Regions from separate parts of the Pseudoalteromonas sp. L23 genome, predicted to be linked through region 3. Evidence: predicted binding sites of a transcription regulator. Region 3 holds the regulator's gene; each other region holds the start of a gene.
What was found. Region 3 encodes sigma-54, which starts transcription at its own class of promoters, with help from an activator protein. Its sites were predicted from a motif close to GTTGGCACGNNNNTNGNNT; they were not measured.
Positions count from the first base shown of each region.

Region 1: glnA (glutamate--ammonia ligase) is a predicted target of sigma-54. The motif match lies at 5,023-5,041, and genes of this name have one in related genera.
Region 2: L3V43_RS02730 (DUF3192 domain-containing protein) is a predicted target of sigma-54. The motif match lies at 6,413-6,431, and genes of this name have one in related genera.
Region 4: L3V43_RS01340 (PA2169 family four-helix-bundle protein) is a predicted target of sigma-54. The motif match lies at 4,954-4,972, and genes of this name have one in related genera.

Region 1 covers NZ_JAKKCW010000020.1:34,655-42,906, reverse strand. The annotation lists gene L3V43_RS21545 (amino acid adenylation domain-containing protein) at 1-306, opposite strand, end outside; gene L3V43_RS21540 (cyclic peptide export ABC transporter) at 233-1,963, opposite strand; gene L3V43_RS21535 (penicillin acylase family protein) at 1,992-4,175, opposite strand; gene glnA (glutamate--ammonia ligase) at 5,100-6,506, shown strand; gene L3V43_RS21525 (DUF4124 domain-containing protein) at 6,773-7,279, shown strand; gene glnL (nitrogen regulation protein NR(II)) at 7,827-8,252, shown strand, end outside.
Region 2 covers NZ_JAKKCW010000001.1:595,202-603,453, reverse strand. The annotation lists gene L3V43_RS02745 (PhoH family protein) at 1-1,209, shown strand, start outside; gene L3V43_RS02740 (response regulator) at 1,332-4,973, shown strand; gene L3V43_RS02735 (diguanylate cyclase) at 4,983-5,885, shown strand; gene L3V43_RS02730 (DUF3192 domain-containing protein) at 5,954-6,334, opposite strand; gene L3V43_RS02725 (D-2-hydroxyacid dehydrogenase) at 6,532-7,479, opposite strand; gene zntR (Zn(2+)-responsive transcriptional regulator) at 7,571-7,978, shown strand; gene L3V43_RS02715 (SO_0444 family Cu/Zn efflux transporter) at 7,971-8,252, shown strand, end outside.
Region 3 covers NZ_JAKKCW010000004.1:40,336-48,587, forward strand. The annotation lists gene pmbA (metalloprotease PmbA) at 1-214, shown strand, start outside; gene mgtE (magnesium transporter) at 282-1,640, opposite strand; gene L3V43_RS08895 (HPr family phosphocarrier protein) at 1,990-2,259, opposite strand; gene rapZ (RNase adapter RapZ) at 2,260-3,126, opposite strand; gene ptsN (PTS IIA-like nitrogen regulatory protein PtsN) at 3,119-3,577, opposite strand; gene hpf (ribosome hibernation promoting factor) at 3,579-3,866, opposite strand; gene L3V43_RS08915 (RNA polymerase factor sigma-54) at 3,896-5,395, opposite strand; gene lptB (LPS export ABC transporter ATP-binding protein) at 5,442-6,167, opposite strand; gene lptA (lipopolysaccharide transport periplasmic protein LptA) at 6,167-6,709, opposite strand; gene lptC (LPS export ABC transporter periplasmic protein LptC) at 6,699-7,253, opposite strand; gene kdsC (3-deoxy-manno-octulosonate-8-phosphatase KdsC) at 7,250-7,801, opposite strand; gene L3V43_RS08940 (KpsF/GutQ family sugar-phosphate isomerase) at 7,801-8,252, opposite strand, start outside.
Region 4 covers NZ_JAKKCW010000001.1:282,778-291,029, forward strand. The annotation lists gene L3V43_RS01320 (TonB-dependent siderophore receptor) at 1-1,821, shown strand, start outside; gene L3V43_RS01325 (methyl-accepting chemotaxis protein) at 2,184-3,809, opposite strand; gene L3V43_RS01330 (hypothetical protein) at 4,028-4,219, opposite strand; gene L3V43_RS01335 (DUF1328 domain-containing protein) at 4,260-4,427, opposite strand; gene L3V43_RS01340 (PA2169 family four-helix-bundle protein) at 4,438-4,884, opposite strand; gene L3V43_RS01345 (mechanosensitive ion channel family protein) at 5,050-5,934, opposite strand; gene L3V43_RS01350 (BON domain-containing protein) at 6,171-6,734, shown strand; gene L3V43_RS01355 (outer membrane beta-barrel protein) at 6,797-7,372, shown strand; gene L3V43_RS01360 (hypothetical protein) at 7,957-8,252, shown strand, end outside.

The sequences.
Region 1 (8,252 bases), on a different contig from region 3:
AACCACCGTAGACTTAATATGTAAAGCGTTATCAAATCTTGCTTTGGGACCATCATGCTCATGCTCAATAGTCAAACTAAACATAGGGTTACTTGCTATAACCTGATCACTTGCTTCTAATAAAGATGTGACATTTGCCGAGCTTATATCAACATATCCACCAATATTATATTTAGCATTACCAATACAATGTAGCTGATCGAAGTAAACATCCTTCTGCGCTAGAGAAAAATCAAACCTCATATGCGTTATCCTTATTATTTTCTGAGTTTTTAAAATTTGATTTTTCAGCCTTAGCCTCGCCATAATTTAACCTTGAAGCACTTAGCTGAACCTCTCCTTTATCTAAATGAACGAGCTGATCTGATAAGTTATAATATCTATCATCATGAGTTATAACTATAATCAACTTATTTCTTGACTTTAAAATAGGTAGGATTTCTTTGTAAAAAATCTCTCTGAATTGAGGATCTTGATCTGCAGCCCATTCATCAAATAAATAAAAATCTTTATCTTCTACAATACTAGCTATTAATGCTAACCTTCTTTTTTGACCATCTGAAAGTTCTAAAGTAGAGAATCCATCTCCTTCTAAAAACACCTTCTCATCGAGGTTAAGCTTCACTAACCAATAATTAATTTCATCTATAACATCACTATTTTCTAAATCAATTCCATGCAGCTTTTCAAATAAGTGATAATCACTATAGATAACACTTATTGACTGGCGATAACTATCAATATTGCTTTCATCAACTTTCACATCATCAAAGATAATATTTCCTGATGTTGCCCTATAATGAAGTGTAGCGACCTTACAGAAGGTTGATTTACCGGAGCCATTCCCTCCAACAATAAAAGTTATTTCTCCGCGTCTACAACTAAAAGAAATTGGGCCAACTTCAAAATTAGATTTTTTATAAGAAAAGCAAGTATTATCGAAAGTTACTTTTTCCCAGTTACTAACCGGGGTTAATTCACTCTCTACCTCCTTAGACAAAGATGCAAGAATCAGATCTACTTTATTATATGACGCATTAGCTCTATAAATTGGAGCTATTGATTGCAATATCCATCGAATTGGGCCGGATATATATAGCAGAACCATAACTATACCCAGTAATTCACCATGACCAATCGAGTAGTAATTAACAAAAGAGAAAACCAAAACGGCGATAATTAGATAGGTTAATAGCATCCCATAGTTTTCAGCAAAGATTGTATAGTTATACGTTTTAGTAAGTGTTTCACGCATTTCATTTTCAGCTTTAAGTAACTCATTTTTAATAAATGACTCTCGCTTAACATTATTAACTTTCAACTCTTTCGCTCCCATTAGTAAAGAGCGAAATGATTTTTGAAGTTCATCTGTTTCTTGTCTTGATTTATTAAAAAACCTCATGGAATAGATGATAGGAATTTGATAGGTAATAACTGAAACAACTAAACAAACCAATAAAAATAGAAATGCCCCCATACTTAAAAAGTAGATATATAAAAATACACCTAACAAAATAACTGAACTGACTAACAGACCAGGAACTGCTTGCGCCCCCATCATAATTCGACTGATATCTGTACTTAATACAACGAGTAATTTAGAAGTTCCAACTGACTCAAGGTTCTCGATTGGAGCCCCTAGAATCTTTTCAAACAATCTTTTTCGGATATTACTCGCAAGCATTAATGCTGACTTTTGTAATGCAATCATTGACACTGATTGCAAAATAAAAATCGCAGCGCAAATACCTAAAAATAACAGCGCTAAATTTGGATGTGCTATTTGCACGCCCAGCACCTCAACAAAATCTGCGGTGCCGTCTAATACATAGCTAAACTCTTCAATTGCGATTAGAATAACTGGAACTAGCGACGCGTAGATAAGGCCTGCGATCGCGCCGCTCAACAGTGAAATAAAGACAGAGTTAGGCGCCGTCTTTCCTAATTCGGAGAGTAACCTCATTACAATTCCTTTTTATTAATTATTATATTTATTGCGGTGTTTCAGTAACTAATTGATTACTTTCATATAAGTCGATCATGTCATCATAGTGTGGGCTCATGATATTGCCGGACTGACCCGTTGAATTGATGTACCAAGACTTAAACCCTTCCTGCTTACTCGACACCATAATTTGGCGAAACCCAGCACCAAATATCTGCTCATATCCATCAGCACTATCAAACCGATAACCGGCGGCATTCACTGTATCTAATGAACCAGCTCCAGTGATCTGCCGCTCAAAAATTCGTCTCGAAAAGTCCGCTTCACTAAAGGGTTGATGCGCGAAAGTTCTCGGCGCAAGCTCTCCCCATGACCACGGCCTAGCGCCAAACTTACGCTCAAGTTCAACTAAAGTCGCTTGATAGGAATCCCTAATTTCATCTGTACATTTTTCTGAAGTGTCAGAACACCATAATTCATGGTCTTGTAAGGCGAGCAATAACTGTTTGTCGGTTAGACTAGATGCGGTTAGCCCGCCACCAAATTGTGTAGCAAGACTTTGTGAATGGAATAATTTGACTTTTAAATTTCTGATCATGACTTGGTATATAGCACCAACGTCAGGGTCAGATTTATAATCTCCGTCCCAATGTAGTAGCTCACCAAGTAAAGGCTTCAGATTTGGATAGTCATTTCTAAGAAGGTTGAGTAGATCTATCGCTCCTAAGTCAAGTACATCACCTTGAATACTCCGGAAAGTATCGATGGAAAGTTTGTGTCCTCGCTTTAACTCACCTTCTATAAGAGATGCTATACGTTCCGCTCTATATGAAGGAGCCCAGTCCATAGAAATGAAGTAAGGATAATCCTCAGAGACATGTTTTTGGTTGGCATTAATGATATAGCCTTTTTTAGGGTTGAATTCCGTTGGCATACTTTCCCAAGGAATGTACCCAGTCCATTCAAACTCATACTGATTAACAGGTATGGCTCCAGAATGTTTTTTGCGAAGCGGAACTTTACCCGCGCTATTGAGGCCTATATTGCCTAGGCGATCTGCGTAAACAAAATTGATTGTCGGCGTGATAAGAAGCTGGAGCGCATTCCTGAACTCTTCCCAATTAGAAGCATAATTCAGGTCGATCAAGGCAGAAATAGAAGTATCACTGTCATTTAAAGCTGTCCATCTCAGTGCATACCCATGAGACGCGCCAGCACTATAATCTAGAATAGGCCCATATTTTGATTGTGCAACCGTATGTTTTATAGTCTCTGGGGCTTTTCTAAATTGAGCTGGGAAGTCAGCCTTAACCGCGATCTCCTCTACCCTTTGAACAATTTTCTCTCCTGCAGAATTCCCTCCTCGATTAAGGTCCACTATGACCAAATCTTGCGTATCCGCGGGCATGTTAGTACCGCCCCAAGCAATATGAGCATTATGTCCAAATACAATTACAGGCAATCCTGGAATGGTCATACCTGATGCGTTTACTTCGCCGCCTAACAAAGACGCTCGATACCATAATGAAGGCATTTGGAAAGAGAGATGAGGATCATTCGCCAACATCGCATCGCCCGAAGCACTTAACTCCCCAGAAATTGCCCAAGCGTTACTCCCGGCAAATTTGCCTCCAATCCCATGCTCTAGCAATAAAGCTTCTTCGATACTCGCTAACTGGCTTAACGTCTCATCCAATTTAGCGACACGTGATATATCCTCTGATAAAGATTGCTGATCATTAAGCTCTGGATAGATTGAGTGTAAATAGTCCACTGGTAATTTAGCGGCAGCTTGTACTCTGGCGCGTTCATAATTAGCAGCAAAACTCAGAGAGTAAGAAAGTAGCTTACCTACCATTAATGAATCTTCAGGAGACCAATTTGAAGCAACGACACCAAAAACCCTAAACTCAATTGGTAGGTTTTCAGAATCTCTGATATACGCATTCACTCCTTCAGAGAAGGCAACTAAGATGCCTTTTTCCCGCTTCCCTAAACTTTTTAGCGCCTCTTTTGCAGCATCAGCCAGCCCCAAAGTACGCATATATTTATCACGCTCAATTGTTGATGCTCCAAAGACCTCACTCAAAGTACCTTTAATTAGTCGGCGCTGTAACTCCATTTGCCAAAGCCGATCTTGAGCTTGAACATATCCCATAGCGAAAAAAGCATCATGATCACTTTTCGCGCTTATATTTGGAACTCCGTACTTATCTCTAGAGATACTCACTTTGTTACTCAAAGCGCTATCGCTTAATGTGATATTATCCAGAGGTAAAGTTTCTCTCTCGTCTAAGTAAAAATAAGAGATGATTATAAGGAGGGGAATAAATACTAAAATAACAAATCTTAATGCTAATGACTCTCGAGAAAACACCTTACTTCTTCCTTGCATATCAACAGTAACAAACGAAAATTTAGCCTATTAGAGTGCATCAAGTAGCCCCTTTAACATTAGACTCAACTTATTAATATCAGGTACATAGTACCCAAAAAATGAAACCGATCAACACAAAAAACAAAACAAAAATTAACTCGATTAACACAATTAACACGCAGGACACAATTGAGAAATACAAAATTGCATAATGTACATACAACTTCCTCACATGCAGTATCATTCACCTAAATACAGACAAATAAATGGTGAACAAAAAGTCGCCTATAAAATGCGGGCTCTTTGGTGTTAGCGTATATAAACAAAAGATGTAAAAATTAATCTAAGAAGCAGTTAATGAGCAAAGAAAAGTTTCGATTAAATACCTAAAGAAAGGTGCTTTATATGCAATATTTAGAATGTATTTTTTCTATAAATTTAGAAATTAATTTCAATTTTCTGCTCAATACCAGACCACCATTAGTGCAGACAACTGAATATACTCGAGCAATTTTTAGCTATTCGATATCTTGATACCTTGAGCATTTAATCAATATCAACTACAACAGAAATGGAAAGTGTCGTTGTCAGGAAAAATATTACGCACCACCATGGAACACTTACGCACCAATTTAGTGCAAAACATCCGTTCACAGATCAGTGAATTTAAATAAATTACTAAAAATCAAACAGTTAAACAATTGGCACGATTAACGCTTATCAAGGTGCAATTGCAGTACATTGCAGCAAAAAATAACCCAACGAGTCGGAGGACACATGTCACAATCGGTTTTAGATTTTATTAAAGAGCACGACGTAAAATTTGTTGACTTACGTTTCACAGATACAAAAGGTAAAGAACAACACGTATCGATCCCACATCATCAAGCCGATGAAGACTTCTTTGAAGACGGCAAAATGTTTGACGGCTCATCTATCGCTGGTTGGAAAGGCATCAACGAATCTGACATGGTACTTATGCCTGATGCAGAAAGTGCTAAGCTAGACCCATTCGCAGAAGAAACAACGCTTATCGTCCGTTGTGACGTGGTTGAACCAAACACACACCAGGGTTACGAGCGTGACCCACGTTCAGTAGCTAAACGCGCTGAAGAGTTCATGCGTTCAACGGGTATTGCAGACACCGTATTATTCGGTCCAGAGCCAGAGTTCTTCTTGTTTGACGATGTTAAATTTAAAACTGACATGTCTGGCTCAATGTACAAAATTGATGCTGAAGAAGCGGCTTGGAACTCAGACAAAGACTACGAAGGTGGTAACACAGGTCACCGTCCTGGCGTAAAAGGTGGTTACTTCCCAGTAGCACCGGTAGATTCGTCTAATGATTGGCGTGCAGCTACTTGTTTAGTACTTGAAGAGATGGGCCACGTTGTTGAAGCGCACCACCACGAAGTAGCAACTGCTGGTCAAAATGAGATTGCGACTCGCTTTAATACTATGGTAACTAAAGCAGACGAAATCCAAGAGATGAAGTACGTTATCCACAACATGGCTCACCTATACGGTAAGACAGCAACCTTTATGCCTAAGCCAATCGTTGGTGATAACGGTTCAGGCATGCATTGCCACCAATCACTTGCTAAAGACGGCAAGAACATCTTCGCAGGCGACAAGTACGGCGGTCTATCTGAAGAAGCGCTTTACTACATTGGTGGTATCATTAAGCATGCTAAAGCAATCAATGCATTCACTAACCCAGCAACAAACTCTTATAAGCGTCTAGTACCTGGGTTTGAAGCGCCAGTTATGCTTGCATACTCAGCACGTAACCGCTCAGCATCAATCCGTATCCCGGTGATCCCATCAGAAAAGGGTCGTCGTATCGAAGTACGCTTCCCAGATCCTGCGGCGAACCCATACCTAGCTTTCGCAGCGCAGTTGATGGCTGGTCTTGACGGTATCCGCAACAAGATCCACCCTGGCGATGCAATGGACAAAGATTTGTACGACCTACCAGCGGAAGAAGCAGCAGAAATCCCAACAGTTGCAGCATCACTTGACGAAGCGCTTGCTTCTCTAGATGCTGACCGTGAGTTCTTAACTCAAGGTGGCGTATTCACTGACGACCTAATCGATGCGTACATCACACTTAAGTCGAAAGAAGTTGAAAAATTAAACATGACAACTCACCCAGTTGAGTTCGAAATGTACTACAGCGTTTAATCGCTAACAGACTACTACGCTCAGTACCGCGGTATTGAGCTTGTAGAGCCAAAACTCATTATGCGTTTCTGGCACTCTTAATCATATGTGTTCTCAAGCCCGTAATTACGGGCTTTTTTAATTTAATTCAAAAGGTTAAATTAAATATCTCGAATAAATTTATTATCGGAGTTACTCATTTGTAACTCGCAATTCCAACAACACTATACTAAAGTATGAACAGTAGTTTACTGTGGAGAGTTGTGGTGCGTCAGTGGTTTCTTATAATGTCGGTTAGCATGACGCTAACCCTAACAAGCATTGATGCTGCAGCAGAGTCCAATCCAAAAATCTATCGCTGGAAAGACAAAAACGGCCATTGGGTCTATTCGGATGTACCGCAACCTGGTTCAAAAGAAGTCAAACTCAACGCCAGCGCTTTAACCATGCCAAGTGTTGATACTAAAATTCTCGAACAAACGGATACAACACCAACGATTCAATATACAGCTAAAATCACTTCTCCTGAGCATGAGCAAACAATCCGTGATAATAGTGGCAGTGTATACGTAACTGGCACCATAGAACCAAGATTTACCCAAGGTTTAAGCGTGCAACTCTTTCTCAACGGAACAGCCACAGGGCCAAAACAAAGTAATACTCAGTTTTCTTTGCGTGGTATCAATCGTGGCGAGCACTCTTTGGTTATGAAAGTGTTTAATCAAAAAGGTATGTTAGTCGCCCAAAGCGATGCTCATAAGTTCTTTTTGCACCGCAATACCGTGAATAATTAGAGCGATATTGCTTACCTACACTGACTTTTAACCAGTAGTTGCAAACACACCATACTCATCCCTCCTGCTATTGAGGAGGCCAAACTCGACATTTCATTGTGTTCAATCCACAACCTTTGCTCACCCACCTGGATTTGATAGTAGACTTCAGCCTTTGTTTGCAGTAGATATTTATCTCGCCAGTTAGGTTGAACGACCCGTATTACGCCTGTAAGGGTGGTTTTCTCGCCATTCGTAGCCCGATGTAAATTAGCGGTGTGAGGAGGAAAGCAACCCGTATACTCGGTAACATTCCTAGCGCCTTGAAAGTCACAACCACTCATGCAGAACGTGACAAAAAGGCTCCCCCCGCAAGCACAAGCTAGATGTATTTTTTGACACAAAGCATTAATAATGTGGGCACCTTAAAGTTGGCATGCTTTATTAATACCAAGTTTAGGATACGAGTTCGAAAACCCCTAGTTTCTGAGCTCAGGTAATAATTTAATCCAATGGATGCAAAGCTATGCTATTCTCATTGCACCACATTGGTGCACGGTGAACATATATGGATCAACATAACTCGATTGACTTGGATAAAGTTTGGCAATCTCTCTCAACCGCGATTTTAGTGCTCGATCAAAATTTAATGATCCACTATGCCAATTACAGCAGTAGTGAACTACTGGGACTCAGCACTAAACGGCTTGTTGGACTGGCGATTGATAGTGTGTTTAATCATCATCATATAGACTTGCCACGGCTCTCTAAATACGTGCTACAAGATGGTGTAGACTGCCAGCAACACAGGGTAGACGTGGTATTTGTAGATAATCGTGTTGCGACACTAAGTCTGCATGCCAGACGAGTTTACCTTGCAGAAGAGGCGTTCATTTTAGTGGAATGTCGCCGTGTTGATGATGCCCTGCGTTATGACCAAGCATCCAATCAAATGCACCAATTTCAAGCAGCTCGAAATCTCATTCGTGGTCTT
Region 2 (8,252 bases), on a different contig from region 3:
GATGATGTGCTTCGCGATGCAACACCAGAGCAAATGCTAGAGGGGGTAGCGCTACCAACATTGAGGATAGAAAGTCACCGAACGCCTTGTTCAGGTAAATTGATTATTGTAAACGATCACTTGTTTCCTGATTCCATCTCCGGGTTACCCGGCAACGAAAATGATCACCGCATTATTAATTGTGCGGTACATTTGCAAACTCAGTACAGCGACAAAAAAGTGGTGCTGGTTACCAAAGACATCAATATGAGACTGAAAGCGAAAGGCGCTGGACTCAAGTATGTTGAAGATTATCGTACCGATCAGCTGATTGACGACATTGCGCTTTTAACCAGTGGCTTTAAAAAGGTTGAAGGCGATTTTTGGCAAAATGTTGGTGAGTGTCAAACGCAGCAGGAAGGGCGATACACGGTTCATGATGTGCCAAAATCACTCGTACCAGATGTGTTCTGTAATGAGTATCTGATAGATGATACTAATCACTTCGCAGCTCGGGTTGTGGGATACGATTCTGAGCACATTCGATTAAAAGACTTAGGCGTTGAACGTTTGATGCACCGTCAAGCATGGGGAGTGAAACCGAAGAATATCAACCAAGGTATGGCGCTGGATGCATTACTTGATACTGACATTGAGCTGGTGATATTAACAGGACCTGCGGGGTGCGGAAAAACCTTATTGGCGCTTGCCAGTGCGCTTGAAATGATCATCGAAAAAGGAATTTACGACAAGGTAATTGTGACGCGAAATACGCCTGAAATAGCTGAAAGTATTGGCTTTTTACCAGGCACGGAAGAAGAGAAAATGGCCCCTTGGCTTGCGGCAATCACAGATACCTTAGAAGTGCTTCACAAACACGATGAAAGCCCAGTGACTAGCCGAAACTATATTATGGAAAAGGCGAACATTCAGTTCAAATCGGTGAACTTTATGCGTGGCCGAAGTATTCAAAATGCAGTCGTTATTTTAGATGAGAGCCAAAACTTAACGGCATCACAGTTAAAAACCATCATCACTCGCTGCGGTGAGGGAACCAAATTAATTTGTACGGGAAACCTCGCCCAGATTGATAGTAATTATCTCACCCCAGTGACATCAGGATTAACTTATATTGTCGAGCGCTTTAAAGACTTTGAAGGTAGCGCTACCATTAACTTAAACGGTGTAGTACGAAGCCGCTTGGCAAGTTTTGCTGAAGAAAATTTATAACTTGCCTTGAGCCGACTGGCTCGTTACTCTTTTGCTAACACTGTGTGCAAACGGGAACGAGCCAGTAAATGGATGCGACAAAAGAATTTTTACCACTAAAAAGTTACCGAAAGGGAATTTTAGTGGCGGTAATAATACCCATCCTACTTGTCCTCGTCTTAGCTTACCATCTCTATCAAATTAAACTCGAACGCCAGTACAAAGTACGTTTTGGCCAGTATGAATATGTTTCTCAGCAGCTGAAACAAGAGTTTTATGCTGCACATGTCGTTCTTGATAGTATCGCCGTTAACCTAGCGCAGCCAATTTCTTTTCAAAAGCCGCCAGAGTGGTTAGAAGATATAGAGCAACACCCTGAACATTATTATCATGCGTTACCAAACAATGGTGGAGAGATTGTTGGTCGTGGGCAAGTCAGTGAAGCGCTTTTTGCCACTAAACGATGGCAAACCGTATTATCGCTTAATACCGCTTTTGATGCCGCACTCGCGTTGCAAGGTGGATTGTATGCGGTCGCATACATAGAAGATGATGGTTTTGCGTATGTTAAGCGTCGAGATGCGTCAAGCAGCCATTTCATCACCCGGTTAGTTCAAGGTAAGTTCGAACCCGACTTTAGCTTGGGCAATATAGTCGTTGGTCCACCCGTGAAGTTTTTCGATAGACAAATGTTTGCGCTCGGTAAGAAATTATCAACGGTGGATAACGCCCATGTATTGATGATCTACGATAGCGATATTATTGATAGGTGGTTGTTAAACATCGGCTCCTTAGACGGTACGATGGAATTTAAAAACCAAAGCGATGAGATTATCGCGGGGAAGCGTTATGACCACGACCACGATGGTGTTGTGAATTCATCAGCACCTTGGCAGTACGGACTGCACTTTATTGCAAAGCCCGCCAAAGAGCCTATTAGCTTAAACTATCATGAAAGCTATGAGCAATTTGCCGCTCCGCTACAGCAGGAGATCTTGCTCGAACTTGCATTATTACTGTTTTTTATTCTTTTTACCTTTGTGACCATTGTGTGGTTAAGCGGACAAATATTTGTCCGACCTTTAAAGCATTTTGTGAATTATTTATCTTTGCAAGAGCATACACCACAAGCCACTTTAAATTATCCCATCCCCTCAGAATGGCAACCTTGGTTTATACAAATCAAGCAGGTGGTGGAGCAAAAATCGCGCTTAATGCATACTCTTAAGCAACATAATCAAGAACTAGATGACGAAATTAAACGCAAACAACAGGCATTAAAGCAAAGCTTTGAGGCAAAAGAGCGTCAAGCGGCTTTACTTAATGCAGTGCTTGACTCAGTGCCCGATATTATCTATTTCAAAAATATCGACGGTTCATTCATAGGCTGTAATCGCGCGTTTGAAGAGTTTATGGGGGTTGATAAGTCGGATTTGGTTGCGAAAACACAACCTGAAGTGACATCTGGATTAACCATATTACTTGAACAAGAAGTGGCGATGGAGCGCTCGCAAGAACAAGTGGCAACGAACTTTGTCCTTGGAGCAAATACCTACTTTTTGACAATCACTCCATTAAAATCAGAAACTGGAAAGCTCATCGGTTGTTTGGGGGTTGCGAGAGATATTACCGCCGCACAAGAGGCATATAATGCCCTAAGAGACTCTGAAGAAAACTTTAGGGCTGCGACTGAGTTTGCACCTAATGGCGTCATTTTGGCTGCGATCAGCGGTAAAATTTTGGAGATGAACAAGGCTGCCAAACGTTACTTGTCACTTGATAAGAATACGGGAGAAAAGCAGCTGGAACGCTTGTTTGACGAACAAAACTGGCAAGAGCTAAAGCCTGTCTTAGCTGGGCTATTAAAAGAGCAAAAGAAAGTCGTTGAACACATGATTTCACAGTCGGGTAAGCACCGCTGGTTACAATTGAGTATTTCGTTAGTTTGGGATAAAAATAAGCGCCCTAAGTATTACGTTATCCATATTCAAAATATAACCGGTTTGTTGTTAGCGAAGCAAGATGCTGAGCGCGCAACGCTTGCCAAAAGTCGCTTTATCGCGAATATCAGCCATGAAATTAGAACGCCGATAAATGCCATATTAGGTCTGGCGGATATGATCAAAAGTGAGACGCTGACTCGAGTTCAAAATAAAAAACTGCAGCAGCTTTCTGGGGCTGCAAATGAGCTGCTTACCATGCTCAACAGTATTTTAGAGTTTGCCAAAGTTGAAAGCCACCAAGGTACAATTCAATACGAGACATTTCAAACCTGTCATGTATTTACCACGATAGAATCACTAATTAAGCCTTTATGTATACAAAAAGATTTGGAATTTGAGTTACAGGTCGACCCTCAAGTTTGGCCTTACCTGTACAGTGATGAAGATAAGGTAAAGCAAATCTTGGTAAACCTGCTTGGCAATGCGGTAAAGTATACCAATCAAGGGAAGGTTGGTTTGAAGGTGGCGTTAGTTAATGATAGAGCTGCAAAACAAACCATAAAGTTTGCTGTTTGGGATACTGGAGTTGGGATCAAATCGCAAGAGATTGAACACCTTTTTGATGCATTTACCCAAGGTGATGAAAGCTTCACACGTCGTCACGAAGGCATTGGTTTGGGGCTTGCGATTGTGAAGCAAGAAGTTGCACTCTTAGGTGGCGATATTGCGGTTAACTCAACCCCGAACGAAGGAAGCTGCTTTTTCTTTGAATTGGTGCTAGATAAAGGCGCTTGTCCAGTTGTGGATAGTCACAAAGAAGTTTACTGTCTCACCACCGAAGCACATAGCTTACCAAGCTATTTTGCTGGTCTTGCGGAATCTTTATCTGTTGAGCGATTGCACGCGATGCATGCTCAGCTCGACAAGTCTATTGTTGTTATTCCGCCGGAAACCTCGCTTGACCCCGCTTATGCGCTACCAGAAAATACCGCATTACTACTACATTGTGAAGGGGTATTCCCTGAGCAAAGTAACCATATTGCGCTTAATCAAAGTGTGTTTTACCAATCAGCTTATACTTGGCTTGCTGAGTTTGCCCATATGACGCAAACCGTCGACAACGTGTGTATGCAAGTTGCTGGTGCGCTTTGCTTGGTGGTCGACGATAACAACTTAAATTTGGATATTACTGAGAATATGTTGAAGCAGAATGGTATTTCTACCGTAGGGCTACAAAGCGCGGAACATATTGAGGAAGTTTGCCGCTCACTGCAACCAGATATCATCCTGATGGATATCCATATGCCAAACATTGATGGCTATCAAGCGACCAAGCAGATCAGAGCCGTATGGTCTGAAACTGAGCTGCCCGTTATCGCCTTGACCGCCAATGCAAGTAAAGAAGAGCGGGCGAAAGCCACAGCCGTTGGCATGAATGATTATTTGGTAAAGCCGATCAATAGCACACAGGCGTGCAAGGCATTGGCAAGTAATATTTTCCAGTCAGATAAAACAGAAGAAATCTTTTTCGATTATGAGTTTGCTTTATCACAAATGATGCAAAATGAAACGTTTTTGCAAACAATGTTAGATAAATTTGCTAAACTTTGCCATGATTACCTAGAACAGGTTGCTGAAATAGAGCAAGGTTCAGCATTATTCGAGTTAGCACACGGAATTAAGGGCGCAGCTGCTGGTCTGGGTTTTAAGCGACTGGCGAAAGTTGCAAAAGACCTTGAAACGCAAAGCAAAACGATCACAACAATAACAAATCGCACTGACTTGGATGTGTTAACAAATGCACTTTCACAGGTGGTGTGCTTTATCGAGCTAAAAAGGTAGCGTCATAAGATGCAGCAAGCTGAGCACATTTTTATTATTGATGATGACCCAATAAATAAGATGGTCCTAAGTAATACATTAGGTGACGGTCATCGGTTATCCCATAGCACTGACGCTAAGTTATGTATTGATGAACTAAAAGTAAGCAAACCAGATCTTATTATTTTAGATGTGTTAATGGCTGACGGCGCTGGCTTTGCTGTTTTAGAGTGCCTGAAAAAGGATGCGAGCACTTACGGTATTCCCGTTGTCGTGATCTCCGGTAGTGTGAGCTTTAAAGATGAAGCACGAGGTTTGGAGTTAGGGGCAGTGGATTATATTACTAAACCCTTTAACCCTTTGATTGTAAAAGCCAGAATCAAAAACCATTTAGCAATAAAAAAGAAAAATGATCTGCTAGAAAAGCTAGCCTCTATCGATGGTTTAACAGAGTTGCCCAATCGCAGGTATCTAGATGAAGCGATGAAATCAGCTTTAGAGAGCGCAAAAGCTGATGGCAGTGCGTTTACCGTAATGCTGGTTGAGGTGGACTATTTTAAAACGTTTAATGAGCATTATGGCTATATGCATGGTGATGACTGCTTATTTAAGGTCGCCAAAGCGCTAGAAGAAGCCGCAACCCGACGTTCTTTATTTATTGGCCGTTTTGACGGTACCCGTTTTGCGTTGGTGCTAACTCAGCATAATATCGACATAATTAATGAAATAGCAGAAGCGTTGCACGACTCGGTTAACGCGTTAAAAATCCCCCATATTGCCTCACCCATATGTGCGCATGTGAGTGTTAGTATTGGTGCAGTTCATATTGAAAATCACTGTAGTAATGAGCTCGGTGAGCTGATCAAAATGGCCGATAGCGCACTTGCCGTTGCACAAAAACAGCAAAGTACGGTTTTTATTAAAGTGTTATAAATATCTAAAGCCATATGCGGGGGCTAAAGCATATCCGCATTATTCACCATCCTTGGTGCGATAAAGTCTTACTGAATTTGCTTTAGTGCGTTGTCGCCAAAGCCAACCAGTTGGTTGTTTTTGAATACCAATGGCGTGCACTCATCTTTTGTTACTTTGCCGTCTGAGTGTTTGCTGTTGGTTGCATAGTACAGCACTTGATAGTTGTCGCCGTCTTTTGACACCAACTCGCTAAAATCAGGGGTTGTAAACATGTCTTTTACTGATGAGTAAGACGCGCCCATTTCAAGGTTGGCAATCTTTTCACGATTTTTACGCTGTTTATGTTCCCAGTTAGACGAGTTGTATTCAGAAGCCCAACCGTGTTCTACTTCACCGTCGGATACAGCAACGATACAGCCTGATAATAGAGTAGAGCTAAGCGCAGCCACTAACATTAATTTTTTCATTGTTGTTTTCCTTTTTAATTTTGTTGCTGAGCAAGTAATGCAAACAGCCATTTATTTTTTGCTTTAATTATCACAAGAGTGCAAACTCTTTGCCAACTAATAAAGTTTATAAATATCAGTTTGTTGTTATTTTTTAATCAGTTTGTGGTTGATGGTTTTCACTAACTTTTAGCGATATCACTCACTAAAACAATAATCTAGACCACTCGGTTTCTCGTTGTGCCTGCCACAAAACTTTCAATATTAATGGCAATTTCGCCGACTAAACGTTCGATGGCTTCTTTACTTGCCCATGCCGTATGCGGTGTTAAAAGCAAGTTTTCCCCTTGGTATTGAACGAGTGGGTTGCTTGCTTGTGCCGGCTCTTGTGTGAGGACATCCACAGCAGCACCAGCTATTTGCTTGTTAGTTAGCGCATCCACCAGCGCTTGCTCATTGACTATTCCGCCTCTTGCTGTGTTGATAAGATAAGCATGATTTGGAAGTAGAGTGAATTCAGCTCTCGAAATCAGGTTTTCTGTTTCAGCGGTAAGCGGGCAGTGAATTGATACAATATCTGCAATTCGCAGGGCTTCTTCAAAAGCCATTCGTCCTGCTCTAACCTCAGTTACGTCTCTACGTTCGGCAACAATTACCTGAGCTCCAAATGCTTGCGCGACTTTTGCAACGGCTTCTCCTAACGTTCCATGGCCTACGATCACAAAGTTTTTGCCTGCAATTTCGTTGATACTGTAATCCAAACGACAAAACATGTCACTTTGCTGCCAAAGCCCTGCATGGCAGTCTTGCTGGTAACGATGAATATTTGTCATTAAGTTACCAAGCATAGTAAAGGTGTGCTGCACGACAGAAGGGGTCGAATAACCAGCCACATTGGCTACCGCAATTTGATGAGCTTTTGCGGCTGTTAAGTCGATGTTGTTGACGCCTGTGGCTGCAACACAAATCAATTGTAATTGTGGTAACGCCGCGATTGTTTGTTCAGTTAACTGTACTTTATTGGTGATGATGACTGCTGCATCTTTACAGCGTGTGATGATGTCCTCACTGGATGTGGTGTCGTAAGACGTTAATGTGCCTAGTTTGGCAATGGGGGAAAGATCAGTTCCTGCAAGGGTTTTAGCGTCTAATACCACGATTTGCATTATTTTTATCCTTTTCTTGACTTTGGAGTTAACTCTAAGGTTTATACTTGTGATGTCGACTAGGATAATCTTCAGGACTTGGGAGTGTAAAGTGGTAAAGATTGGTGAGCTGGCAAAGCGGCTTAACGTATCAACTGACACGTTAAGGTATTATGAAGCAAACGATCTCCTACACCCTTGCACAAGGAGCGAGGGCGGGTATCGGTTGTTTGATGAGCAAAGTGAAAAGCAAATGCGATTTATTCTTCGCGCGAAGGAAGTGGGTTTCAGCCTCAAAGAAGTGCAAGACTTGCTGAAGATAAAGTTTGAAAAACATCAGCACAGTTGTGAAGAAGTGAAAACACTGACTATCACTAAACGGGATTTAGTGAGAGCGCGGATCGCTGAGTTACAAAAATTTGAACAATCGTTATCCACGCTAGCAGAGCAGTGCTGCGGCGGTAAGGAAGCGGCAGTGAGCTGCTCGATTTTAACGGCCTTGGAGGCTATCGATGAATGAACTGATAGTAAATTTTTGGCAGCTATTTTTAGTATCTGCCCCGTGGTTACTGCTTGGCCTAATATTGGCCGGGTTACTTAATGTATTTATTCCAAAAGATTTGTTGCAAAAGCATTTAGGGAAAGAAGGGTTTTGGACGACGATAAAGGCAGCACTGATTGGGGCGCCTATGCCGCTTTGCTCTTGCGGCGTTATTCCTGCTGCGGTGGGACTGAGAAGGGCTGGGGGTTCAAAAAGTGCGACAACCGCATTTTTAGTCTCAACGCCTGAAACT
Region 3 (8,252 bases):
TGTTAATACGGTAACTGGTGATTACTCTAGGGGAGCTGCTGGTTTTTGGGTCGAAAATGGAGAACTTCAATATCCTGTAAGTGAAATTACTATCGCTGGTAATTTAAAAGATATGTTTATGGGGATTGAAGGCGTTGGCGCTGATATTGAATGCCGAGGCGCAGTACAAACCGGCTCTATACTACTCAATAATATGCAAATAGCGGGCGAATAACTCCCTCTCTCAGCTCAAGAAATGCTGGTTTTGACCAGCATTTCCCGCTATTTTGACTCTATTACTGCTACACTAATAACCAAGTTGCGGTGCCAAGGAATGCAAAGATCCCTACGATATCAGTAACGGTTGTTAGTACCACACTACCAGCTAGCGCTGGATCGATATTCATTTTCTTTAACATAATTGGAATACTGGCACCTGCAATACCCGCTGCGACTAAGTTCATAAACATTGCGAAGGCAATTACAGCACCGAGTGTAAAATCCCACTGCCATATAGCAATAACCCCAGCGATCAAGACAGACCACAGCACGCCGTTTAAGGCGCCGATCGCCAGCTCTTTACCCATTAAAAACTTTTGGTTAGTCTGGTTAATATGACCAAGGGCAATACCGCGAATCACTAGGGTTAGCGTTTGGCTACCGGCAACGCCGCCCATACTTGGTACTATGCCATTTAACACCGCGAGAATAGGTAAAATATCCAAAGTACCTTCGAAGAAGCTTGCAACAAACGCAGCCATCAAGGCAGTTAGCAGGTTAATCCCAAGCCAAATAGAGCGGCGCTGGCTACTTTTTAAAACTGGCGCAAAGGTGTCTTCTTCATCTTCAAGACCTGCCATACTTAACAAGCTGTGCTCAGCATCTTCACGAATAACGTCAACAACGTCATCAATGGTGACACGGCCAAGCAAATGGGCGTTATCGTCAACGACGGGAGCTGAGATCCAGTTATGACGCTCAAAAAGCTGCGCCACTTCAGACTCATCCATGGAGATAGGGATCGTTTCCTTATCTTCATCCATCAAGTCTCGAACCATACTGTCAGGAGACTTCGTTAATAAGGTATTGACTGGTAAGGCACCCAAGAAACAGTTGTCTTTATCGACAACATATAGCTCATCTGTGCCGTCTGGCAATTCGCCTTTAAGACGTAGATATCTAAATACAACTTCCAAGGTAACATCGGGTCGAATAGTTACCGTGTCGGTGCTCATTAGCGCACCGGCAGAGTGTTCCTTGTAGGACAAAGCTTGTGTCGCACGTTCTCTATCTTGGCTATCCATCGCTCCGATAACGTCTTTGTAGACGGTATCAGGCAGGCTTCTTAGGACATCACCAAGGTCATCGTCGTCCATGTCTTCTGTAGCGGCGGCGATTAGCTCAGGTTCCATCTGGGCGATGATCCCAAGTCTTACGTCCTCTGACAGTTCCTCTAAGACATCCCCTTGGATATCTGGGTCAACAAGCTGCCACAGCATAGAGCGAATTTTATGAGGGGATGATTCTAAAAGCAGTGCAGTGTCACAAGGTGCTGTTTCTGCGAGCATACGCCTAACTTGAACAAACTGACCACTGTTTAAGGCGTTAGTTACCTTTTGGAGTTGTTCCAGTGTGTAGTCTTGTTCAAATACTTCAGGCATAGGCATCCTTTTTGATATTAATGGTGGCTAACGTGATTAAGTTAACCCTATTCATTTATTTTATCGCAGAAATCAATTTCTTAATTTGAATTTTATTCGTGTTGTTTCTGCTGGTGGGTTGCTATCGTTAATATACGTTAAAGGTGTACGCAACGATAAAGTAGGATTTTCCGGCAACTAGCTTTACTGCACGAAAGAAACCTAAATTGGTATTACAGTGTAACTCAGTTTATTAGGAACTACCAAGGTTTACGCTTAATTATGAGAGACTTATTAGACCACTTTGGTTACGGAGGAGGGGGAGATTAGCAGGGAGTAAATGAATCAGGCCTTATTGTTTTACTGACGATTACTCGGATTCATTAAACTTATTTTCTATCAGTCCGCCAATGGCGTCTAGTGCATACTGAGCATCAGGACCTTCACAAACCACTCGGACTTCTTTCCCTTGGCTGCTTTCAAGTAACAACAGCGCTAGTACGCTGTCAGCAGCAGCACTTTTGTCTCCTTGATATAAGGTCACTTCGGCATCAAATTGGGTTGCTAATTGCGCAAGAACCGTCGCTGCTCGAGCGTGCAGGCCGAGTTTGTTTTGGATTAAAAACGTATCTTCTAACATTTAACCCTCTTGCTCTCGGTGACGAATTTTGACGTTGGGATGGGTTTTAGCAAAACGTTCACCAATGGTTTGCGCTAAGTATACCGAGCGATGTTGCCCACCTGTACATCCTATTGCGATCGTTAGATAACTGCGATTGTTACGCTCTAAGTGTGGTAACCAAGTTTGTACGAAGGTTTGGATCTGCCAAGTAAACTTTTGCACGATGCTGTGACTCGACAAATAGTCTTTGACTGGCTGATCTAAGCCAGTTAGCGGCTTAAGCTCAGGCTCCCAATGTGGGTTGGGTAAAAAGCGCGCATCAAAAACGTAATCCGCTTGTTTTGGGATGCCGTGTTTAAAGCCGAAAGATTCAAAGGTAATAATGAGTTGTTTGTCTTTTTTACCTAAGATTTTTTCGCGGATATCTTCTGCAAGTTGATGAACGCTCAGGCCTGTAGTATCAATGAGAAAATCGGCGCGAGTGATCAGCACGTCTAACAATTCCCGTTCTTTCTTTATCGCAACATCTAATGGAAGATTATGCAGTGAAAGAGGGTGCAAACGGCGTGTTTCTGAGAAGCGTTTTATCAGGGTTTGATCGTCACTGTCTAAATAAAACAGGGTAGGTTTGGCAAAGCCTGGTAAGTATTCAAGAATGTCATTAAACTCGTCCTGTTCTTTAGGTAAGTTTCTAACATCAATACTGACTGCAATTTTATTATAATTGTCCGAAACACTGCGGACTAAAGACGGCAGCAAATTGACCGGAATGTTATCCACACAATAGTAGCCTAAGTCTTCCAATACTCGAAGCGCTACAGATTTACCAGAGCCTGAGCGGCCACTGATAATGATAAGCTCGAGTCCTTTTTCTTCATCACTCATCAAGTTCACCTTGGATCACTGTATATAACTCATCGTCACTTTTTGCTTGTCTAAGCATTTTGCAAAAAGACTTGTCTTTGAGTGTATCAGCAATCGCCGCTAAGGTCTTCAGGTGCTGTTGATTATCACCTTCGGGTACGATGAACGCGACAAAAATATCGACAGGCTGCTTATCTATGGCTTCAAACTGGATCCCTTGCTCGCTGACAAGCACCATTGCAAGGATTTTATCCAAACCTTCAAGTCGACCATGGGGAATGGCAATGCCTTTACCGATCCCTGTGCTGCCTAATTTCTCTCGCGCCATTAAGGCGTCCAAGATAGCATGCTGACTGGTATTTGGAATTTGGCTATGAGCCAGTTCGCTGATGTATTCTAAAATACGTTTTTTGCTATTAAAAAGGACCGCAGCTTTACTGCAGTCCTTGTTCACTAATTCACTTAATTTCATCTTAGTGTCGAGTGAGCTTCTCTTTGTGTTTAATAACTTGACGATCTAGCTTGTCGATAAGGCCATCAATTGCGGCATACATATCTTGATGCTCTGTTGATGCAAATAGCTCGCCGCCGTTTACGTGTAATGTTGCTTCTGCTTTTTGTACTAGTTTCTCGACATCAAGGATCACATGCACATTATTGATATGATCAAAGTGCCTTTCTAGCTTCGCAAACTTGTTGGTGACATAGTCTCTTAATGAGTCAGTAATTTCTACATGGCGACCAGTTAGATTTAGTTGCATAAGCATTTTTCCTTCTTGGGTTTTACGTCTTATATCAAGCTTTTACGCTGATTTGACGGTGGAATGGCTAGGGATTCACGATATTTTGCAATCGTACGTCTCGCTACCTTAATTCCTTGCTCTGCTAAGATATCTGCAATTTTGCTGTCACTCAATGGCTTCGCGGTATTCTCTGCAGCTATCAGCTTTTTGATAAGTGCTCTAATTGCTGTAGAAGAGCACTCACCTCCATTTTCCGTACTTACATGGCTAGAGAAGAAATACTTCAGCTCAAATATTCCCCGAGGTGTATGCATGTATTTTTGTGTTGTCACACGGGAAATTGTGGACTCATGCATCTCAACCATTTCAGCAACATCATTTAGCACCATAGGGCGCATTGCTTCGGGGCCATGTTCAAAGAATGCCTGTTGTTGTTGCACAATGCAATTGGTAACTTTTAATAAAGTATCATTTCGGCTTTCTAAGCTTTTAATAAACCACTTTGCTTCTTGTAAATGTGAGCGAATAAACTGACTATCCGTACTGGATTTCGCCGTTCTAGACATCGCAGCGTAATGGTCATTTACTCTTATTTTAGGCATAGCATCAGGATTTAGCTCTACGACCCAACGACCTTTTACTTTTTTCACCGATACGTCAGGGATCACATATTCAGGCTCTTCATGAATAATGCTTGCCGCAGGCTTTGGGTTAAGGCTATGTATTAACGTCATGACCTCTTTGAGATCGGCTTCTTTAAGGCGCGTTTTCTTAGCCAAAGTTCGATAGTCACGGCTGGCAAGCAAGTCGATATGCTCTGTCAGGATCATTTTTGTTTCGGCAATCCATGGGGTATCTGGGGCGAATTGGTTTAGCTGAATGCATAAGCATTCTTGTAAACTACGCGCTGCGATACCGACAGGGTCAAAAAGCTGAATGCGTTTGAGTACGGCTTCGACTTCATCTAGCTCAATAGGCTCTTCGCTATTCTCGTCATTAATGCTTTCTAAAATGTCTTCGCAAGACAGTGTTAGAATGCCTGACAGGTCGACCGCTTCAATAATCGCAATCGCAATAGCTCTATCTGTTGGACTAAATGGTGTCAGTTCGAGTTGCCACATGAGATAATCGTGGAGAGATTCAGAGGTTTCCCCTTGATAAACATTATCGTCATCGGGAAGTGGACCTGAGCTTGCAGCAGGCGCTGCACTCATATACTCGTCCCAAGTGACATCCATGGCAAGGTCATCGCTCACAGTGTCTTTGCTCATGGCGGTATCTGAGTCTATCTCATAGTCACTAACCTGCGTTTCATCGGCTGAATCTTGATTGTCGTCAGCACGGCTCTTTTCTTGGCTGTGTTGGTCAGCGTTTTCGCCGTCAGTATTATCACCTTCTTCCACTTCCAACAATGGATTGCTGTCTAATGCTTCTTGTATTTCTTGTTGCAGATCCAATGTACTAAGCTGCAGCAAGCGAATGGCTTGTTGCAGTTGCGGAGTCATTGTAAGTTGCTGCCCCATGCGCAGCTGTAATGATTGCCTCATGTATCTCTAACAATCCTTTTTAACAGTTATTAATACTACGTCTTAACTATAGCTTGAATTGTTCGCCTAGGTAGACATCTCTTACGGTTTGATCTGCCAAAACATGTTCTGGCGTGCCTGCAGCGATTAACTCACCATGTGAAACGATGTAGGCCTTTTCACATACGTCCAGTGTTTCTCTAACGTTATGATCGGTGATAAGCACACCGATACCACGGTTTTTTAGGTGCTCTATGATTGTCTTTATATCTAACACCGAAATAGGATCAACACCAGCAAAAGGTTCATCTAACAGGATAAACTTAGGGTTTGCGGCTAAAGCGCGAGCAATTTCGACTCGTCTTCTTTCGCCTCCCGACAATGCCATGCCCTGTGAGTCGCGAATGTGTTGAATATTAAACTCATCCAGTAACTCGTTTAGTTCAGCTTCTCTTTCAACTTTAGATAAGTCTTTTCGAGTTTCTAAAATCGCCATCAAATTTTGATAGACCGTGAGTTTTCTAAAGATTGAAGACTCTTGCGGTAGATAGCCAATACCAAGTCGTGCACGGCTGTGCATCGGTAACAAAGTGATATCTTCGTCATCAATCTGAATATAGCCTTTGTCGCTTGGTACTAACCCTACAATCATGTAGAACGTAGTGGTTTTACCTGCACCATTTGGTCCTAATAAGCCTACAATACTGCCAGCCTGAACACTTAAACCAACATTTTTGACGACCTGACGACCTTTATAACTCTTTGCTAGACCAGTTGCTTTGAGCTCGCTCATTAATTGTTACCTTCTTCCTGCGCTTTTTTCTCTTTAGCGTCTTTTTTGTCATCAACAGGAACAAGGATGGTTCTTACTCGAGAGTCTTCTTGGTCTGAGCGCTCAGCGCTGATCAATTGCTTTTCAATGTCATAGGTGATGACTTGAGCATTGATTTTTTGCCCAGTTTGATTGATTTCAGCATCACCAGAAATCACTAGGGTTCCCTTCGCTACGTCGTAACGGATTTCATTTGCTTTGGCTTCTAGTAAGTTGCCATCGGGTTGACGTTCGCTAAAAGTGGCAGGGCTGCCAGTTGCCACAAGCAGTTGCTTGTTAATGCCGAGCTCCGCGCGGCGGTGGACCTCTAGGCGATCGGCATTTATCTTTCTGTTGCCATGAATAATAACAACATTCTGTTCAAAAATACCGATGTTGCTTTGCAGTTGAGCTTGCTGACGGCCAGCATCAATAATGACTTCATTTTGTTCTGCAGCAATTGCTAGAGTAGAACTTGCAAGCAAGCCGATGAAAACTAGTTTGTTAATGATTTTACTGGTCATAATAAATTGTCTTTGTGTGGTTGATGAGTTCGATCACTTGCTTTTGTAGATCCGCATGCAGTCCTTTACCTGTGATCCTAAGACTAGGACCGTTGATAACGACAGGGTGTTCCGACTTCATCAATTTTTGCTTAATTTCAACTCTTACATTATCGGCATTGATATCCGTGATCATGGCGTTAGGCGTTAAATTCTTTGCCAACACATTGCCCTCTAATATCAAGGTGTTGTTTTCGTATAGGGTTGCTTCTAATGCGCTTATTTGCCAATTCTGTTCACCGTTATATAAGGTGAAAATGGGCTTTTCAAAGTGACTAAAGCCAAGATCTTGATACAACTCCATCTTATCAGCAGTTACCTGATAGTTTAATAAGCCATTTTCACTATAGGTCGTTTGCTGAAGCGTGGTTGCAACATAATCGGGTTTAGCTAACGGTTCATCTTCTTTTGCTGGATCCGCCTCTGATGGATTAAACATGGGCGACCACATCCATACCATTAAAGAAGCGAAAACAATGAGTAAGATGACACGTAATACGGTCATGTACTTGATCCTTTGGAAGTCAATAAGTGATTTTGGCTGAGCATTAGAAGATCAGTTAGTTCTCTCACGGCACCAAAGCCACCTGGCATCAAGGTCGTGTAATGGGCGATATGTTTAACAAGAGGATGTGCATCATTGACGGCAACGGCAAAACCAACTCGTTCCATTACGGGTAGATCTGGGCCATCATCACCAATATATGCAATTTCGTCATCATTAAGGTTGAGCTTAGTCTTCAGTTCATCATATGCCACTAACTTGTTTTCTTGACCTTGGTAAATATAAGTTACATTTAAACTAGTCATGCGTTGCTGAACTATTTGTGAATGTCTACCTGTGATAACGGCGACTTCGATACCACTATCAATCAAGGCCTTAATACCAAACCCGTCTTTGGTATTAAATGCTTTCAGTTCTTCACCATTGTTACCAAGGTATATACGGCCATCTGAGAATACGCCATCAATATCGCAAATTAATAATTTGATTTGTTTTGCTTTTTCCCAAGCTTCAGTTGAAATCGTCTGATATAAATCTTCAAATTGCATTACAGCACCCCCGCTCTAAGTAAATCTTGCGTATTCAAGGCGCCAACCGGAATGTTGTTTTCGTTCACCACAATCAAGCCGTTAATCCGTTTGGTTTCCATAATATTGAGTACCTCAGCTGCGAGCATATCGGCGCGTGCCGTCGTACTTTTAGCCGTCATTACTTGCGTGATTGGGGTGGTGTGAATATCGACCTTTTGTTCGATAATACGGCGCAAGTCGCCATCGGTAAAAATCCCTTGTAATTGCGAGCTTTCATCTACGATTGCCGTCATACCTAAACTTTTTGCGGACATTTCAAATAAAGCTTCTTTGACTGTGCAGTGACTATTGACCATAGGGATTGCATCCCCTTGATGCATGACATCAGCAACGGTTAGTAGTAGACGTCTCCCCAAACTACCACCAGGGTGGGAAAGTGCAAAATCATCAGCCGTAAAGCCTCTGGCTT
Region 4 (8,252 bases), on a different contig from region 3:
GTTAAAGATGGCTTACCGACCTCAATTGCTGGACCACAAGAGAGTCGCTTAGACACTATTGTCTATGACCGAGTAGAGGTTCTTCGGGGCGCTGCGGGGTTAATGGCGGGTGCAGGACAACCATCGGCAACCTTAAATGTCATCACAAAACAACCAGACCGAGGTGGATTTGTTAAAGTTGGTGCCGAGATTGGCTCTTGGAATAAAGTGCGTACACACATAGATGCAACAGGCTCCCTAACGAAAGATGAAGCATTGGCCGGACGAGTTATTCTAGCCTATGAGGAAAAAGATAGCTTTGTCGACAAAGAAAATAGTAATAAGATCGTTGCATACACCCAGTTGCATCATTATTTTTCTGAAGATACCGAAGCCTCTTTTAGTGTTCATTATCAAGACAATGAACTGAAACTATCACCGTGGGGATTACCAATTTTTTACTCTGATGGTAGTTCCGTTGAAATAGACAAGAAAACAAATTTATCATCGCCAGATAGTCACAACGGCAATACCCACCAAAGTTATCATTTAAAATTATCTCACCAAATCAATTTAGATTGGGAACTTAACTTTGGCGCACAATACAGTAAAACAGAAGCTGACATTACCTTGACCTACTTTAGTGGTAACCCAGACAAAGAAACAGGCCTTGGCCTTCAAGGCGGTGACAGACGCTGGGTTGAAACGGTTGATGGGACTAATTTTATTTTGGGACTGGTTGGTCGGTTTGAGTTATTTGACCGCGCACATCAGGTGAATATCACCTATTTAAATGCCGATTTTGAGTCCACAGACGATCGCTTCGAAGAGCTGGATGAAAACGCGAGAACAGTATTTTATCCACTCCAATCGATTAATAACCTTCACCCAGCCGCTCATTTAACTGCGACAGATAAGCAATTTATTGGCTATTGGGACAAAACGACGAAAGAACAGAGTATTGCACTCAGCAGTAAGTTAACGTTAACGGATGACCTTCATGCCATTGTTGGTGTCAAATTTTTTGATTATGAACGTACCAATGAACGTGACTTTGCTTGGAGCGGGTTCTCAAGCGACAAAGGTGAAGAAACGGGTGAGAGCTTATACTTAGGGCTGGTTTACAATCTCAATGACCAGATCAGTACGTATGCAAGTTATACCGATGCTTATGAGCCGCAACTGGATAAAGTGGATGCCAATTTAAATCAATTAGCACCAATCACCGCTCGGAACTTAGAAGTCGGCATTAAAACCACACTTTGGGACGACAAGTTACGCTTAAATGTCGCTTATTTTGATAGTTTAAAGGAAGACTTCGGTGTTGTTATCCCCGAATATGCAGACGAAAGACCTGCTAGGTATCGACCCGTAGATGGTGCAGAAGCTGATGGATTTGAAGTTGAATTAGAAGCAAAACTGACAGATGATTGGCAAGTAAACTTTGGTTACAGTGATTTTGATGTTGTCGATGAGCATGGCGAAGATATTAACTTGTATGCACCAAGACAAACGCTCAATGCGAGCACCAAGTATACTTATGGAGCTTGGCGATTAGGGCTAAATGCAACTTGGGATACGGACAGAAAAGTCGATATTTTAAACGTCCCAGGAGTTGACCTTGGACTTCCAACAGGTGGTCGTCGAGGCGCAGTGCGTGCAGATCAAGATAGCCAGCTTTTACTAAATGCACACGTCAAATATCAATTTTCTAGCCAACTGAGCGTTAAACTGAATATCAGTAATCTCACAGATGAAGGCTATTACGATACTTACGGTTTCGTGCCGAAAAAGTACAGCGAGCCTAGAGCATACAATTTAAGTATGGAATATCTGTTTTAACGTAAAGCACTATGCAAATGCTGTGGCGTGATAGGGTTACAACACCTTTAAAACTTAGCTGCAGCAGCAAAATGCCTATAATACCAATTGAATTAATTCTCTAATCAATTTGAAGGGTGAAATAGCATATTAGCTTCGTTAAAAATTTCTCATTTAGAACAACTAAATAGCAAAATTTTTGCCTTGCTACTAAAGCTATTTCCCCGCTTCAAGATAGATCATTTACTTAATACAACTGGTATAAATAAAGCGCGGGTTTCTGACTAGAAACCCGCGCTTTTCTATCTCACACCAATTAACGTAACTGTGTTTTCAAGCCCAAAAGCGAAACCTCTCAAATTAAGTGCTTAGTCGAGTTGCCATTAAACCTTAAATACCGACACTTGACCGTTTAACTGCTCAGCTAGCGCTTCTAAGTCATTACTCACATCTGCATTACTCTGCGCACTTCGAGTAATTTCAGAAATACTGCTACTGAAATCATTAATATTTTCGCTGATTTCCGCAACCACCGTTGTTTGTTCTTCCGTTGCCGTTGAAACCTGAATATTCATACCGACGATTTCATCCACCGCCTTGTCTATATCAGTCATGATTTGAGCTGACTCATTGGCCCTATCAACTCCTGCGGCTGCACTCGACTGTGCATTCTCCATTGACGACACGGCATTTTGTGCCATGCCCTGTAACTTACTGATCATATCTCGGATCGATTCCGTAGCTTTTTGCGTGTTGTGTGCCAATTGCCTAACTTCATCAGCAACAACCGCGAAGCCTCGACCTGATTCCCCAGCTCTCGCCGCTTCTATTGCAGCGTTTAATGCCAAAAGATTTGTTTGTTCAGCCACACCTTGGATCATTAGCACGACTTGGTTGATTTCATTCGACTGGTCGTTCAACGCTTTAATTAACTGCGCGTTATCTCCCACCTCACTGGCAAGGCGCTCGATGGCCTGAATATTTTGCGAAATAACATCCATCCCCTGCTTTGCAAGCTGACCCGACATCTCTGCTTTGTTTGCGGTATTCATTGCATTATGTGCAACCTCCTGAATTGCACTACTCATTTCTGTCGCTGCGGTTGCGATCATTACCGTTTGCTGCTCTTGTTCTTGTGAAGTGCCCGCAATTGACTGACTAATTCCATTTAGCTCATTGGATGTTGAGGACAGACTATTCACCATCGTAACTAGGTTGGTAACTAACTCATGTAAGCTCGACACCATAGTATTGAAGTCGTTTCCTATCTCACTCAGCTCGTCCTGCCCCTCAACCACTACACGTTGGGTTAAATCAGCATCTCTTGCAATGTTGCCAATACGCATACGCAAACGACTGAGTGGTTCGTTAATTGACCTAAATATCAACATACCAATCAGCACCATTACGATCACAATAGTAACGGAAGAGATAATCATCGCCGTTTTTGTCGCACTGGCTTCTGAGCGGCCAACATCTCTTAGTGCACTTGCCTCTGCAAGTTGTAACTCAATTAGTGCATTGTAGCTTTCACTTAGGGGGTCAAAGGCGGCATAGAGATCGTGTACAAATTTATCATAAGGAATTTCTTCAAAAGTATTCGTATTAACACGACTCGTGTAGTTGGTAAGTAATTGTTTAACAGCAAGCTCAGCGGATTCAACCTGCTTCACCAAACTTCGCTCTTCACTCGTCAATTCTGTAGATAAATATTGGCTCCATTCTTTTTCAGCGATATTTTTAGCTTCTGCGATTTGCTTTAACGCGGCACTGTTGGATAATTGATGGCCTCGTAACTTGTGAAACGTATCCACAATAACCACCGCATAGTTATCTGACACTACTTTTATTTGCCTCAGCGGTACAACTCTGTCGTCATAAATACGGTCAATGTAATTGATAAGATTTGATAATGTTCCAATTGTAAAGATAGTAGCGAGAATAAAAAACACAGCAGGTATGCCCGAAAGCGACAACAATCTGCTTTTAACTGAAACCCTATTTAGCATAGTCTGATTTTTATTGAGTAAACATAGAAATAAAGTATTACTCAAAGTTCATAGATTACAATAATAATTGCAAATTAAGCAGCGCATTATTGATATGCATCATACTTCGTAACTGTGTCTCTTAACTGTATAGGTTTGATTTTTAAACCTATTACAAAAAAAGAGGAGAAGCTTTTATCGGCTTCTCCTCTTTTATTCCACGTCGAAATCACTTTCGCTTAACACTCTTCGTTTTCAGCGTTCATGTTCTCTTTTACATCTTCACACGCGTCTTCCACGCTATTTTCTACTTCCTGAACTGTTTCATCGAAACGCTCACCAGCATCTTCCGCCGGACCTTCGCTACAACCAAAAAGTGCTAAAATTGAAACAAAACCAAATGCTTTTGCTAATGTAATTGCTGATTTCATAATCTATCTCCTAAAACCGTTTTTGTACGTTAATTCCCTTTTACCTGGGAGCTCGTGCTTTGCCAAAAATAAACGAAATAATCATAAAGGCGATAAACACAAAGAATAGAATTTTCGCCATACCTGCCGCAGCGCCAGCGATTCCAGTGAAACCTAGCACGGCTGCGACAAGTGCTAGGAATAAAAACATTACAGCCCAACTCAACATAACATTCTCCTTAGGCAGTTAGCTCTTGCAACTGCTTCATTTGATCGTGACAAGTTTGCATTCTGGTTTGAATTTGCAGTAATACACTCTTGCATTTAGGTGGAAGATCTTTGCTTAATGCTTTATCAAGCTTGCTTAACACTTTGTCTTCCACTTCTTCTAGCTGAGAAATATAGGTGTGCTCTTTGTCGGTGCTCACCATACCAACCAACTTGGTGTACGATTCACGAATGTCGATGCTAAGCGCTGAATCTGTCTCAATTTCACCTTCGTCAATAAGAACAAATGGTTGTAGATCCGAGATTGCTTGCGCTTTATCTACAATCATTTGGTCAAATACGCGGTTTAATTCGATATTATCTAGCTTCTTTTTAGCTTCAGTGTAAAAATCAACACCACCATTTAATACTTTGATGAGCTCTTTTACCGGCCCCATGTCGTAATTTGAATCTGCCATAAATAACTCCTTTCGTTGCGATATTTAATAAGTGCATTTTGCAAATATTATTTTCTGTCCCTTTCACTAATGCAGATTAAATGCCAAATCATAAACCTTTATTATATAAGGCTTTTTAATCTAAGCACCTTCAGACCGGTGAAAATATTACAAACTAGATGTAAATTATTCCTGTGATAATTGCGTACTTAAGGTTGTGCTCCCTTTAGCATTGAAATCCATAGTCCTAATTGGGAAAGGAATTAAGATATCGTTATCAACTAATACACGGTTAATGGTGCAAATTGCTTTGTGCCTGACCACCATAAAGCCCGGATCTGCTGGGTAATCTATCCAAAACCACACTAATAGATTAATAGAGCTGTCACCAAAAGACTCTGCATAGACATCTGTTTCTTTTTGGCTTACTACGAAATCAAGCTTGTTAATTGCCTCAACAATCACCTCTCGGGCTTGCTCTGGGTCGTCCGCATACGAGATACCAACTGGTACTTCTATTCTTCGCTTGCCAAGCTTAGTGTAGTTTTGTAACTCATTCTTAAAGAGAATTTTGTTGGGGATATAAGACAGCTGGCCATAAAAGTTTTCTACTAAGGTGTTTCTCAAATTGATTTTGCTTACCGTGCCAAAGCAATCCTTGGTTCTTATAATGTCACCGACCATAAAAGGTTTTCTGACCCCCATCACAAATCCAGCGATGAGGTTCTCGGTCATGTCTTGGAATGCAAAGCCAATAGCAAGGCCAATGATCCCCGCCCCAGCCAACAATGACATTACAGCACCTGATAGTTTTACTATATCTAAAGCGAAGAAAATCCCAATGGCAATAATAGAGACTTTAAATATGGAACTAATAAGTGAAGCCACTTGTTCTGTCTTTATTGCTTTTTTAATTGCCTTTGAAAACCAAATTGAAGATATTTTAGCCAAAACAGTGAAGAATATGAGTATCATTAAGGCTAGGATCATATTCGGTAGTAACTGCACACCGGATTCAAGCCAAGAGATTAACTTATCATTAATTAACGTCCAGAATTTTTCTAAATTCATAATCAAATATTCCTATTTAAGTACTCGACAAATCTAGAATGCAGTAATCATTCCTAGTTATATTAATTAGCCGTTCATGGAAAAGGTAATTATTACAAACTAATTTACACATCTTCTCGGTAAATTCTTCCTTAAAACTTACTCTATAAAAATAAATCACATAATTATCAATAAGTTAAAGATTGGCACAACAGCTGCAACAGATAATTCGACTACGAAATTAAAGGAGTTTAATTATGAAAAAGACATTAATTGCAACTGTACTAGTATCTTCACTTACTACTGCTTCAGCATTTGCTGCTGATAACTCTTGGGAAAAAGAAGCGAGTGACGCTTGGATAGACGGTAAAGCAGAAGCAACACTGCTTTTCAACGGTGAACTGAACAACTTTGACATTAACACTGATGTAAAGAACGGCGTTGTAGTGCTAACTGGTAAAGTTGAACACTCAGTAGATAAGAAGCTAGCTGAGGAACTGGTACTAGGTATCGATGGCGTAAAAGAAGTGAAAAACGACCTGACTATCGTTGATATGTCAGATGAGCGTAAAAAAGAGCGTAATTACGAAAGCGATAGTGGCTTTACTGACGCAAAAATCGCAACCGTAATCAAGTCTCGCTACCTGTTTGACACTGATGTAGATGGTACTGACATCGATGTTGATGTTGAAGGTCTAGTCGTAACACTAAATGGTCATGTTGGTAGCGAAGCGGAGCGCAAACTTGCTGTGCAAATCGCGAAAAACGCCAATGACGTTAGAGATGTAAAAGATAACCTTCGCGTTACCACAAAATCATAAGCCAATTTTGATTTGAGGGGGGCTTTCCCCCTCCCATACTTATATTGATTTAAGGAGTAAAGATGAAACAATTAACAATTGCTGCTGCGCTACTTGCCTCTCTAGGTCTTGCATCCACAGCCGCTCACGCGGAGTCTGATTTTGGACTAGATGATTATAAAATTTACACAGGTATCGGCTATGGCCAATACTCTTTCCAATGGGAAGATCGTGAGAATGACACTTCATTCGACGACGACTCTTCTATGCTAAAAGCGTATGTGGGTACAAAAATTAATCCATATTGGAGTTTTGAACTTGCCTATGAGAACTTCGACGAAGCAAGTGACATTGACAACTCTGCTGAAATAGACGGTATTTCTTTATCTACACGTATTTCAGCTCCACTAAACGAACATTTCTCAGTGTATGCAAAAGGTGGTTGGCTTGAGTGGGATGCTGATATCTACGCGGATATTCCAGCTGTAGGTCGAGTTTCATCTAGCCTTGAGGGTGGCGACTGGCTCTATGGTGCCGGTGTTGAGTTTCACCTCAATGAAAACGTTAACATGCGGTTAGAATACACTCGCTATGAACTTGAAGACAATATCGACCCTGATATGGACGTAGCTGCCGTCTCTATCGAATATCAGTTTTAAGCAGTAATTTTGGCTCTATAGCCTCCCAATTATTTCCCCTTTGACTCAGTCCTGGCTCTTCCACAAGAGTCTGGTTTTGGCGCTACCACTTGGTAGCGCTTTTTTTGTTTCTTCTTTCATAGTAATCCCATACTAACTTACTCATTTAAGTAACTAAACCAAGGCAAGAAAACCGGACTCGTAATTCCGCCGTAGCTCGCTATCGCTAAGGCCGAAATTTATATAGGCAAGGTAATAAATTTGCTACTTTGTTACTCGAAATAAGAAGTTTATACCTATCCAACATCAGTCGAAATCTCTCATCGAGCACGAAGGTTACTAAATAAAAATCCACTGTTGCAGATCCCTGTAATCCTGCCGAGTAAAAGATACGAATGGGTTATCGCTGTTGTGAGTCAATGTAAAAGCTGCAAGCTTTGTGACCACAATACCCTGTAGGTTCTGCTATGTAACATTTACACCCTTCATTTCGCATCTACCGACAAACGATACCGAAAAACATTAACCTTATGAATTTAAACAACTTTCAAGTTGGCAAAGGGTTTGCAACCTATATAGTGAACTAAACGAATAAGGAGTAGTTTATGAGTAATCAAGCAAACCAAACACAGACAAGCAATACAGCTAAACCACAGCCAAATGGCCAAGACTCTAGCCATCCTGTTACGGATCAAATTGCAGATACATTGCATGCATCAGTAGATTCACTGCACGCTTCGGCATCTCGTACTGAAACCTCACTACGTGAAAAAAGCCATAATTCGAGTGAAGCGATTGGTGCCAAACGCAAGGAGTGGGAACGTGCGTGGAATACATCAGGTGTGAAAAAGTATGCAACGGAAAACCCAGTAAAAACGGCTGGTATCGCATTCTCACTTGG